Regions from separate parts of the Kitasatospora sp. NPDC059673 genome, predicted to be linked through region 1. Evidence: riboswitches for the same ligand, from Rfam matches in the RefSeq annotation. Region 1 holds a riboswitch; each other region holds the start of a gene.
What was found. Region 1 has a riboswitch for cyclic di-AMP ahead of ACFV18_RS10735 (transglycosylase family protein). Riboswitches for the same ligand answer to the same signal wherever they lie in the genome.
Positions count from the first base shown of each region.

Region 2: linked by a shared signal. The riboswitch ahead of ACFV18_RS14640 (transglycosylase family protein) and the one ahead of ACFV18_RS10735 (transglycosylase family protein) in region 1 are both predicted to bind cyclic di-AMP.
Region 3: linked by a shared signal. The riboswitch ahead of ACFV18_RS09590 (NlpC/P60 family protein) and the one ahead of ACFV18_RS10735 (transglycosylase family protein) in region 1 are both predicted to bind cyclic di-AMP.
Region 4: linked by a shared signal. The riboswitch ahead of ACFV18_RS29010 (M23 family metallopeptidase) and the one ahead of ACFV18_RS10735 (transglycosylase family protein) in region 1 are both predicted to bind cyclic di-AMP.

Region 1 covers NZ_JBHWEN010000007.1:13,197-16,092, forward strand. The annotation lists gene ACFV18_RS10730 (hypothetical protein) at 1-1,052, opposite strand, end outside; cyclic di-AMP (ydaO/yuaA leader) riboswitch at 1,551-1,724, shown strand; gene ACFV18_RS10735 (transglycosylase family protein) at 1,709-2,896, shown strand, end outside.
Region 2 covers NZ_JBHWEN010000010.1:137,760-140,655, forward strand. The annotation lists gene ACFV18_RS14640 (transglycosylase family protein) at 1-854, opposite strand, end outside; cyclic di-AMP (ydaO/yuaA leader) riboswitch at 858-1,027, opposite strand; gene ACFV18_RS14645 (MFS transporter) at 1,442-2,731, shown strand; gene ACFV18_RS14650 (MFS transporter) at 2,884-2,896, shown strand, end outside.
Region 3 covers NZ_JBHWEN010000006.1:47,338-50,233, reverse strand. The annotation lists gene ACFV18_RS09595 (NlpC/P60 family protein) at 68-1,102, shown strand; cyclic di-AMP (ydaO/yuaA leader) riboswitch at 1,439-1,620, shown strand; gene ACFV18_RS09590 (NlpC/P60 family protein) at 1,631-2,695, shown strand.
Region 4 covers NZ_JBHWEN010000032.1:57,830-60,725, forward strand. The annotation lists gene ACFV18_RS29000 (alpha/beta fold hydrolase) at 1-679, opposite strand, end outside; gene ACFV18_RS29005 (YiaA/YiaB family inner membrane protein) at 797-1,087, opposite strand; cyclic di-AMP (ydaO/yuaA leader) riboswitch at 1,304-1,467, shown strand; gene ACFV18_RS29010 (M23 family metallopeptidase) at 1,478-2,245, shown strand; gene ACFV18_RS29015 (DUF3995 domain-containing protein) at 2,259-2,765, opposite strand; gene ACFV18_RS29020 (hypothetical protein) at 2,882-2,896, opposite strand, start outside.

The DNA.
Region 1 (2,896 bases):
GGCACGAACGCGTGACTGCCGGCATCGCGGACCACCACGCCCTCGACCACCGTGCCGCGCGAGGTGTCCAGCAGCATGTGGAAGTGCAGCCCGTACCGTCCGAGCACCGGTTCGCTCACGGGCTGCCCGTTCCACTTCTCCTTCCCCACCGCCCGCGGCCCGACCCGGCGCAGCGCCGCATGCCGGACGTCGGCCGGCCGGCTGGACGTCAGATGGACGTGCGCCCGCCCCTGCTCGGTGCCCTCGACCCGGACGTTGCGGGTCAGGTTGAGCACCTCCGCGCCGAACACCGCCCCGCCGCCGAGGCTCACCCGCGGGTGGGCGTGCTGGAGCGGAGCGGTGAGGGTGACGTTCGGGCCGTCCACCCGCTGGACCGTCACCAGGTCGTAGGAATCGGAGAAGCCCTCGGCGTCGGGCGGCGCGGTCGGCGTGACGGCGAGTTCGTCACCCACCTGCCAGCCCTCGGGTGCGGCCGCCAGCTTCAGCACGGCGTCCCCTGCCTTCAGCTCGGTGGCGGCCCGCACCCACGCCGTGCGGGGCGCGCCGTCCAGCCGCAGGTAGCCGCGGCCGGTGACCCACAGGCCGGTGTCGGTGTCGACGACGCTCATGCCGCCGCCCTGGAAACGGCGCTCGTCGATGTCGGGAAAGCGCAACGTATGGGTGTGCGCCGCCTCGGGCGCGAGCGCGAGCGTGCCGCGGACCTCGACGTTGCCGGTACTCTCCAGCGTCAGCGACCGGTCGGTGGCGAACACCAGCGACCCGCCGGTGTCGATCAGCAGCGAGCCGACCTTGGCGTCCCCGTCCAGCACCACCTTGTCGGTGATCCGCACGGCACTCCCCGCCCCGGGCACCTTCCCGCCCCACCCCTTGGCGTCCGACCACCTCCGCCCGCCCTGGTCCACCGCCCCCGCCACCGGCTCCGCCCCGGCCAGCGACTGCCGCAGCACCACTCCCCCACCGACGGCCGTCACCGTCCCGACCGCCAGCCAGGTCAGCATTCGCCGCCGGCCCAGCAACGGCCGCCGGTGCCGCCCGTTCTCCCACTGCTCCACGATGGCCGCCTCCCGAAACGCGCAGGGACTCCGAATCGTCGGGGGCAGCATAGGTGGCGGGTTCGGTGGAAATCGGCGACTTCCGAGGCGACTAAGCATTCTGACGTACCGTCATCCACCAGTTCGGCAGAAATGGGTGACGGGGGCAATTCCATGACCCGTCAGCAATGGGCCCTGGACGCCGGAGCAGAGTGGACAGAAGCTCACAAATCACCCATCGACTGACTCCCAAACAACCACAGAAGTGAACTTTCGCCTGACAAGTGCCATAACCACCCAAAACGGGCACAAGATCGACAACTTCCTGACGGCAGCCCAGTTCCGGCCACGCACAGCGGAGTTCGTCCGGAATTCCTTGATCGCATTTTCCGGGCCCGGTGACGGCCGTCACAGGAATTTGCGAATCGTCCTTAAATCCGCTTAATCTCCTGCCCACGTTCGTGGACACACGGACCCAGCTCGCCCGGAACGCCGAATCCTGCCGCCGGGTGGGCCGGCTCATGCGAAACGCACCGCGGCAGGGGCGGGGGAACCAGGTAAGTCGCCCTGGGGCGGTCCTGACGGACCGGTCCGGGGCTTGGGGTGAAGCCGGGCGCGCCGAGAGGTGCGCGCGGCCGGGCAACTCCAGCCCGAATCCGACAGCTCACCTCGCAGGCGTGGGAGAGGAACGCATCTTCATGCTGCCCATCAGCGCCAAGCGCGCCCGCCGTCTGATCGCCACCACTGGTGTGGTGGGCATCGGCCTCACGGTTCCCGGCCTGGCCGCGGGTACCGCCTCCGCCGCGTCGGTGGCCACCTGGGACAAGGTCGCGCAGTGCGAGTCCAGCGGCAACTGGTCGATCAACACCGGTAACGGCTTCTACGGCGGCCTGCAGTTCACCGCCTCCACCTGGGCCGCCTTCGGCGGTACCGCCTACGCCCCGCGCGCCGACCTGGCCACCAAGGACCAGCAGATCGCCGTCGCCGAGAAGGTGCTCGCCTCCCAGGGCCCCGGCGCCTGGCCGGTGTGCTCCGTCCAGGCCGGTCTGACCAAGGGCGGCGCCGCCCCGCAGGTCAACACCTCCACGGGCTCCACCACCGCCCAGACCCAGGCCCCGAAGCCGGCCGCCCAGCCGCAGGCTCCGAAGCAGACCCAGCAGGCGGCCCCGCAGCAGCGTCAGGGCCAGGCCCAGAGCCGCCCGCAGGCCCCGGCCCAGCCGCAGGCCGACCAGGGCGCCCAGGCCGCCGGCAGCTACACCGTGGTGGCGGGCGACTGGCTGTCCGCCATCGCCCAGCACCAGAACGTCGAGGGTGGCTGGGAGAAGCTCTACGAGCTGAACCGCTCCGTCCTCACCAAGGGCCCGGACATGATCTACCCGGGTCAGAAGCTGGCGCTCGGCAACGTCGCGGTCGCCGAGACCCCGGCCAAGCAGTCCGCCCCGGCCCGCAAGTCCTCCGGTTCGACCCCGGCGCCGAGCACCCCCGCCCCGGCGCAGCCGAGCACCCCCGCCAAGCCCGCCACCACCACGACCGCCACCACCGCCACGACCGCCACCACCGCCCTCAAGGCGACCGGCTCCAAGGCCGCGGCGGTCGACTTCGCGCTGTCGAAGGTCGGCCAGCCGTACATCTACGGCGGCACCGGCAACGGCGGCTGGGACTGCTCGGGCCTGACCCAGGCCGCGTTCCGCCAGGCCGGCATCAGCCTGCCGCGCGTGGCCGCGGACCAGGCCGACTACTCGACCCGGGTCTCGCTGAACAGCCTGCAGCCGGGCGACCTGCTGTTCTGGTCGAACAACGGCGCCAACTCGGGCGTCTACCACGTGGCGATCTACATCGGCGACGGCAAGTACGTCGAGGCCGCC
Region 2 (2,896 bases), on a different contig from region 1:
TGGTTGGTGCCGTTGCCGGGTTCGGCGCCGTTGCCGTTGCCGGTCTGGTCGCCGGTGGGCGTGGTGGGGTTCGGGCTCGGGTCGGTGCTCGGGTTGGTGCTCGGGTTGGTGCTCTGGTCGCTCGAAGGGGCCGGGGCAGTCGGAGCGGTCGGAGCAGTCGGGACGGTCCGGCCGTCCGGGGTGGCGGTCGGAGCCGGTGTGGCCGCAGGCGGCTGGGGGTGCGTCAGCTGGATGTAGCGCTCGTACAGGCTCTGGTGGCTGGTCCAGAACCAGCCGCCGTTCTTCTCGTACCAGTACACGTGGTACACCGGGTCGTAGCCGGGCAGGCCGGAGAACACCGGAGTGGCGTTCCGCGGCGCGACGGTGCCGTCCGAGGCGGTGTTGACGGCCGCGATGCCGCGGGCGCCGCGCAGCGAACCCGCCTCGTCCGCCGAGTCGTTGTCGTCCACCACACCGGGGGCGCTGACCGTGCGCAGGCCCGCCGAGTCCGCGCACGAGGCCCAGGGCTGCGGGCCTTCGGTGGCCAGGATGCGTTCGGCGACCGCGATCTGCTGGCTGCGGGTGGCCCCGCTGGGCAGCTCGGCGTACTGGGTGCCGCCGTAGTCGAGCCAGCGCTGGGCGGTGATCTGGAGGCCGCCGTACACGCCGTTGCCCGGGTCGGAACTCCAGTTGCCGCCGCTCTCGCAGTCGGCGACCCGGTCCCAGACCGTGCTCGGTGCGGCCTGCGCACTTGTCACGGCGAGCAGCGGCAGTGCGAGGCCGACGCCGGCGACGCCGGCTGCGGCGATCGCCCGCTCGGCTGCCTTCTCCGCCTGGCTCTGCCGACGATGGCGCCCGGAACCCGTGAAGAGCATGCCCGATCCTCTCCGCACGCCTGCGAGGTGAGCTGTCGGGTTCGGACCGGGAGGAAGGCCCGGCCGCCGCGTACCGGTCGGAGCCGGTGCGGGCGGCTTCACCCCTAGCCGTGGGGGACGGCGACGTACCTGGTTCCCCCGTCCCTGTCCAAGGGTTGTGGTGGTCGACCCGGCAACGCGGCGGACAGGGTTCGGCGTTGCCGCGCGTGGGGCCCGGCGGTGCGGGCCGGATCGAGCCTAATCACTCGAACGGAGTAATCACAAGCTCATCGCGCCTATGTCACGGCCGAGTTGCGTCAGCCCGGTGGTCGGGCAGCCGGGCAGCCGGGCGGGCGGTCGGCCGGCCGGGCGATGGGTGGTCGGGCAGTCGGGCGATGGGGTGATCGGGTGGTCGGCTGCGAAAGTCTGGCCGATCGGTGGGATTGGGGGAGCGGGTGGAGGGGAAGGCGGACAGCCCCGCTTGGGCGGTTGGGTGTCGAGGGTTCCTCAAGTGGCTTGAAAAGCGAGGCAGTTGAGCGAAATCGGCGCATTGGGGGCGTTGTGGATAAATCGCGCGACAGCCACTTCGGAGGCTTCCTACCATCGCGGTGATCGCTGTTCCCCGACCCGCTGTGGAGGTGCCCATGGCTGTGCTGATTCCTGAAGTGCTCCGGGTGGAGCGTCAGTTCGCCCGTCTGTTCGTCGGTCAGTCGTTGTCCGTCCTGGGCGACAGGGTGTCGTTCGTGGCGCTACCGTTCGCCGTGCTGTCGATCGGCGGGTCGGCCGCCGATGTCGGCCTGGTGGCTGCGGCCGGCCTGCTGCCGATGCTGGTGTTCGTGCTGGTCGGCGGCGTGTGGGCGGACCGGATGCCAAGACAGCGGATCATGCTGGCCTCCGATCTGGTGCGGTGCGCGGTCCAGGCGGCCGTCGCGGTGCTGCTGCTCACCGGGACGGCCCGGGTCGGGGTGCTGGCGCTGCTGATGGTGGTGTTCGGGGTGGCGGACGCATTCTTCCTGCCCGCCTCCACGGGGCTGATCCCGCTGCTGGTGTCCGGTGAACGGCTTGGCGAGGCCAATGCCTTGCGCGGGCTCGTCCACTCCGTGGGGTTGGTGATCGGGCCGGTGCTGGCCGGCGCGTTGGTCGCCGTCGCCGGGCCTGGCGGTGCCCTGCTGATGGACGCCCTGAGCTTCGCGGCCAGCGCCGCCGTACTGGCGAGGCTCGGCACAGTGGGCGGGCAAGCCGTCGCGGAGCGCGCCGAGCGGCTCGGATTCCTGGCCGAACTCCGGGTCGGCTGGCGGCAGGTGTGCGAACGGACCTGGGTGTGGTCGGGCATGCTCGCGATTGCGATCTACCACGTGGTGGTGCTGCCCTCCGTGTTCGTGCTCGGCCCGGTCCTGGCGGATCGCGAGTGGGGCGGGGCCGGCGCCTGGGCCGTGGTGGTCACCGCCTTCGGCCTCGGCTCGATCGTTGGTGACGTCTGCGCCTACCGCCTGAAACCGGCCCGACCAATGGCGGTGGCGGCCGTCGCGATGGCGGTTGCCTCCTGCCAGGCGCTGATCATCGGATCCGGCGCTCCGGTCGCGGTGATCGCCCTGCTGGAGGCCTGTACGGGAGTCGGCGTCTCGCTGTTCTTCCTGCTGTGGGAGACCTCACTCCAGGTGCACATACCCGAGCAGGTGCTGTCCCGGGTCAGTTCCTACGACCACCTGATCGCAGTGGCACTGATGCCGCTCGGCCTGGTGCTCGCAGGACCGCTCTCGGACGGGATCGGCGTGCACCGGACGCTGTTCGGCATGACCGCGCTGGCAGTGCCTGCCGCCCTTGTTCTCCTTGCTCTGCCGGCCGTCCGGAAGCTGCCTGCGCGACCCCCGGTCGATGCACTATCCGATAATCCATGAAAGATTGGAATACGCTTTGGATGGTACGCCTCGCCCGGTCAACGCCCGCGGAGCATCGCACCACGCACCACCACGTCCCACGCACCACCCCGTCCCACGCACCACCCCGTCCTACGCACCACGACGTCCCACGCACCACCCGGGAGCCATCCATGTCCGTCGAGG
Region 3 (2,896 bases), on a different contig from region 1:
TGGCGTCAAACCTATATTCCGGACTATCGCTCTAACGGGTGAGTCCAGAGGAAGAAGGAGCACCGCCTTGGCCTCCCACCGCCGTCCCAAGCAGCCGAGTCGCGCCCGGGTGACCGTGCTCACCGCTGCCGCCGCGACCGCGGTCGCCCTGTCGGCCCAGGTGAGCGCGCACGCCGCGCCGGCCCAGCCGAACAAGGACGAGATCAAGGCGCAGGTCGACAAGCTCATGGACGAGCAGGAGCAGGCGGCCGAGAGGTACAACGGTGCCAAGGAGAAGGCCGACCAGCTCCGCAAGCAGGCCGACCAGCTGCAGGACCAGCTGGCCCGCGGCCAGGAGCAGCTGAACGAGCTGGCCTCCGGGCTGGCGGCGGTGGCGGGCGACCAGTACCGGCACGCGGGCGTCGACCCGTCGATGCAGCTGATGCTCTCCGCCGACCCGGACAAGTACCTGGACCAGGCGTCCTCCTTCGACCAGGCCGCCGGCACCCAGGCCGACACCCTGAAGTCGCTGAACGACCAGCAGCGCCGGCTGAACCAGCAGAAGCAGGAGGCGGCGACCGTCCTGGCCGAGCTGGACGGTCAGACCCAGGCGCTGAACGACTCCAAGAACGAGGTCAAGAAGAAGCTGGAGGAGGCGCAGAGCCTGCTCAACCAGCTCTCCTCCGCCGACCGGCTGTCGATCACGCGTGGCGACGGCGCGGCCTCGCGCGGTGCCGAGCGGGTCGACCTGGCCAACCTTCCGAAGGCCGGCGGCTACGCCGGGATCGCGGTGCAGAAGGCGCTCGACAAGCGCGGTGCGCCGTACGTGTGGGGTGCGACCGGCCCGAGCAACTTCGACTGCTCCGGCCTGATGGTGTGGGCGTACGCGCAGGCCGGCGTCTCGCTGCCGCGCACCTCGCAGGCGCAGGGCAGCTACGGCACCAGCGTGGGCACCGACTGGCACAACGCCCAGCCCGGCGACCTGGTGGTCTACTACGGCGACCGGCACCACGTCGGCATGTACATCGGCAACGGCATGGTGGTGCACGCGCCGCACACCGGTGACGTGGTGAAGACCATGAAGGTCGACGCCATGCCGATCTCGACCATCCGTCGGGTCTGACGGCCCGACAAACCGGACATACGCCCTTCAGGGCGACAATTGACGCGCTGTGACACGCCCGGGCGGGTCGAGATCCTGCTGTGATCTCGAACACGTCCGGGCGTCGCGTTTTTCGGGTGGGCGGTGGGAAATGCTACGCACTGTGCAACGGATCCCTTACGTTCGGTCAGATTCGTAATCGAAATTGACTCAGATTCAGATTTTTTTCCGACAAGGATTTGAACGGATCACGGATCGGTTACTAGGGTCATAGTTCGACCGCCGCAGAGTCGATCGCCCAAGGGGGGCGACGGTGGGGGTCGCCGCCGAGTCCGTGACGCAGCGGGCGGATCGTCAGAACGAGATCCGCCGACGGGGATACCCCTGCGGGGGTGCTGTCGAACGGAGCCGGGGAACCACGTTCCCCCGGGGTGAATCGGCGCCAGGTCGGCCGCGACAGTGGCCGGTGAGGCGCTGTAGGGCATCTCTTCCGGCCCGAACCCGTCAGCTCACCCGGTAGGCGGTGTGAGGAAGAAGGAGTCCGCCTTCGTGGCGTCCCATCGCCGTCCCAAGCCCGTCGGCCGTGCCCGGGTCTCGATTCTCACTGCCGCTGCCGCCACCGCCGTCGCGCTGTCCGCCCAGAGTGGTGCGCACGCCGACCCGGCGCCCACCAAGGACCAGGTCAAGCAGCAGGTCGACCAGCTCAACGAGCAGGCCGAGGTGAAGACGGAGGCGTTCAACGCCTCCGTCGAGAAGCAGCAGAACCTGCAGAAGCAGGTCTCCCAGTTGCAGGACCAGCTGGCCCGGCAGCAGGACCAGGTGACCACCGTTCAGGAGCGCCTGGCGACCATCGCGGCCGAGCAGTACCGCAACGGCGGCATCCCGCAGACCATGCAGCTGATGCTCTCCAGCAACCCGGACAACTTCCTCGGGCAGGCCGGTGCGCTCAACACGGTCGGCGCCACCCAGTCCGACCTGCTCAAGAGCTTCAAGGCCGAGCAGGCCAAGCTCGACGGGCAGCGCAAGGAGGCCGAGCAGAAGCTCGCCGAACTGGACACCACCACGAAGGCCCTCAAGGCCGACAAGGAGGACATCCAGTCCAAGCTGGCCCAGGCGCGGGAGCTGCTCAACACGCTCACCCAGAAGGAGCGCGACGAGCTCGCCGCAGCCGAGGCCAAGGCCGCCGACTCCTCCCGCAGCCAGGCCGAGCGCGCCTCCCGCGGCGACAGCACCCGCACGGACCTCAGCGCCCCGGCCCCGGCCGGCTACGCGGGTGCCGCGATGAACGCCGCGCTGTCCAAGCTGGGCAGCTGGTACTCCTACGGCGCGGCCGGCCCGACCACCTTCGACTGCTCCGGCCTGATGCAGTGGGCGTACGCCCAGGCGGGTGTCTCGATCCCGCGCACCTCGCAGGCCCAGGCGGGCGCCGGCACCAGCCTCGGCACCAACATCGCCAACGCCAAGCCGGGTGACCTGATCATCTACTACGGCGACCAGCACCACGTCGGCATGTACGTCGGCAACGGGCAGATCGTGCACGCCCCGCACACCGGTGCGCAGGTCCGCTACGAGTCCGCCACCGTGATGCCGATCAACAAGATCGTCCGGATCTGACGGCCGCTCGGAGCCTTCGGCCCGGCACCCCGCGCAAGGGGTGTCGGGCCGCTCTCGTTCCGGTGTCCGATTCGCGGTCGAATATTCGAAGTTGTCAGGGTTTGGACTGAATCCGTCCGACTCGCTAACCTCTGCCCCGGCCCCCCGTGCGGACGGCCGCCCGACCCGCGGGCGGCGGCGGAGGCCGGAGCGCAGGAACGG
Region 4 (2,896 bases), on a different contig from region 1:
GGTTCGGGAAGTCGGGGTCCTTGCTGCCCATCAGCACCAGCGCGGGGACGTCGACGGCCTCGCACCAGCCGACCGGCGCGGAGTCGCCCTTCAGGTAGCCGCGCAGCGCGGCCTTGCGGGCGGGCTGGCGCAGCATCTCGGCCAGGCCGGCCCGGTAGGCGTCGAAGTCGGCGGGCCGCGCGGTCGGGTAGTAGAACTTCTGCAGCGGGCTCCACAGGCCGGGGAACGCGGTGATCAGCGGGGTGGCCAGGCCGAACAGGGCCTTCTGGAAGGCGTTCAGCGGGAGGTTCTCGATGAAGGCGTCGATCAGCACCACCCCGGCGGTCCGCCCGGGGGCGAGCGCGGCCGCCCGGACCACGGTGGCGCCGGTGTAGGAACTGCCGGCCAGGACGGCGCCGCGCAGGTCGAGGTGGTCGAGCAGGGCGACCAGGTCGTCGGCGATCGCGGCGGGGGAGTAGTCGGTGAAGCCGGTGGAGGACTCGCCGAGGCCGCGCAGGTCCATGGTGATCACCCGGTGCCCGGCGGCGGTCAGCAGCGGCGCGAGGTGCCGGTAGGTGGTGCGCTTTTCGAGCATGCCGGGCAGCAGGACGACCGGGAGGCCGGTGCCTGGGGTGTCGTCGTAGGCGATCCGGCCGCCGGGGACGTCGAGGTACCGGGTGGTGCCGAGGGTGCTGTTCATCGCGGGCCTCCTGGGCGGGCGTTGCGGCGCGCCGGGCGCTGGAGGCCCGGCCGACTGCCGATAGCCACAAAGCTAAGGCTAATAGCCTTAGCCGTCAAGGCCGGGCGGCCGAACCGGTCAGATGCCCTCCACCTTGAACGGGTCGTGCTCGGCGAGCAGCTTGTCCAGCCGGGCCTTGTCCACCCGGCTGGTGATCGCGCCCTCCTCCTGGCGGTCCCGGATCACCTTGGCCAGCGTGAACGCGGAGGTGATCTCGTACAGCAGCCCGACGGCGAGGAAGGCGCGCATCCAGGCGCTCACCGGCAGGTAGGCGATCCCGAGAGCGAGTGCGGCGGTGGCCAGCCCGAAGGAGAGGGCGGCCTGGGCGAAGTAGGCGGCGGTGGTCCGGTGCGGCACGGTTGCGGTCATGGCACCAGGGTCGCGTCGGCCCGGGAGCGCGGCGTGAGTACGGATACTCAACCACTCGGTCACAATCCGTCAGCTTGGCCCTGGTGAACCGTCACAAATCACCCATAGGGCGTCAGGAAATCTTCGCCGTCTCGTGGTAGCGGCTTGGAATCATGGGGTCCATAGGATTAACGTTTGATAACGCAGCGCGGTCGGCAACGCCGTAACCATGCGGCACCGTGCGCCACGCCTAATCCACTTGGGCACACCCCTCGGGGCGTCCCAGGAGCCGGGGAACCACGTTCCACCGGGGTGAATCGGGACGGCCCTGGGCCCGACCGTAGGAGACCTTCCACCTCCGAACCCGTCAGCTAACCCGGTCGGCGGCAGGGAAGGAAGGAGCACGCCCCCGTGGCGTCGACCTACAGCGAGAGCACCGGCACCCAGCTGCTCGACCACCCGGTCGAGCCGGAAGCCGCCCGGCACCGGCTGCCCCGGCAGTCCCGCACCGGCGCGCCCCTGCTGGGCGTCACCGCGATGACCGCCGCGCTCGGCGCCACCGCACTCGCCGCCACCCCCGCGCAGGCCGCCGCCCCGGTGCCTGTCACCGCCGCCGACGAAGCCTCCGACGGGCTGCTCGCCGGCGACCCCGGGCTCGCTCTCGCCGCCCGCATCCAGCAGCAGGCCGACGGCCAGCGCACCGCCGCCGACGAATCCGCCCGGCTGGCCGCCGCGCAGGAGGCCGAGGCCAAGCGCGCCGCCCAGCAGGCCGAGGCCGAACAGGCCGCGCACACCCTGCCGGTGGCCGGCTACCAGCTGAGCGCGCAGTTCGCCCAGTCCGGCGCGCACTGGGCGCACCTGCACACCGGCCTGGACTTCGCCGCCCGCACCGGCACTCCCGTCGCCGCCGTCGCCGGAGGCACCGTCACCTCGGCGGGCTGGTCCGGCCCCTACGGCTACCGGGTCATCCAGACCCTGCCCGACGGCACCGAACTCTGGTACTGCCACCTCTCCCGGATCGCCACCGCCTCCGGCCCGGTCACCTCCGGCACGGTGCTCGGCGCGGTCGGCGCCACCGGCAACGTCACCGGCCCGCACCTGCACCTGGAGGTCCGCCCCGGCGGCGGCGGCGCGGTCGACCCGCTGCCCTGGCTCCAGCAGCGCGGCCTGCAGCCGTAGGGCCGGTCCGCGCTCACCGACGGCCGCCGCCTCCTTCGAGGATCCGGCGGCCGAACACCGCGCAGCCGAACAGCACCCCGCCGGCCAGGAAGAACGGCTCGTACAGCACCGTCGCGAAGCGGGCCATCGCGTCCAGCTCCGCCACCGAGCGGTGACCCGCCGCCAACGCCAGCCAGTCCGGCACGGACGGTGCGGCGTGCACGATCAGCAGCACCGCCGTGCCCCGGGCCGCCCACAGCAGCCGGCGGGCTGGCAGCCGCCCGCCCCACGGCCGCACCAGCGCCAGGGCCAGCGCCGCCGCCACCGCGCACAGCGGTATCGCGAGGATGTCGATCACCAGCAGCGGCGTGTTGTCCAGCACCGAGAGGCCGTCGGGCAGGCTGGCCCGGCCGCCCAGCAGCCAGTACAGGTGCACCAGGGCGAAGACGGCCGACCAGAGCGCGGCGGCGTGGGCGGCGGCCCGGCGCAGCGAGGGGCGCGGACCGGCCGCGGCGGTGGCGGCGGGAGTCACGATGTCCATGGCTCCACCCTGGCCCGGCGGCCCCGCCCCGCGGATCGTCCGGACGGCCAGGACTGATGGCCCGTCAGGGCGATCCCCGGGTCCTCCGAGCGGTGGACCCGGCGGGCCGCGAACCCTCAGTACACCTCGGG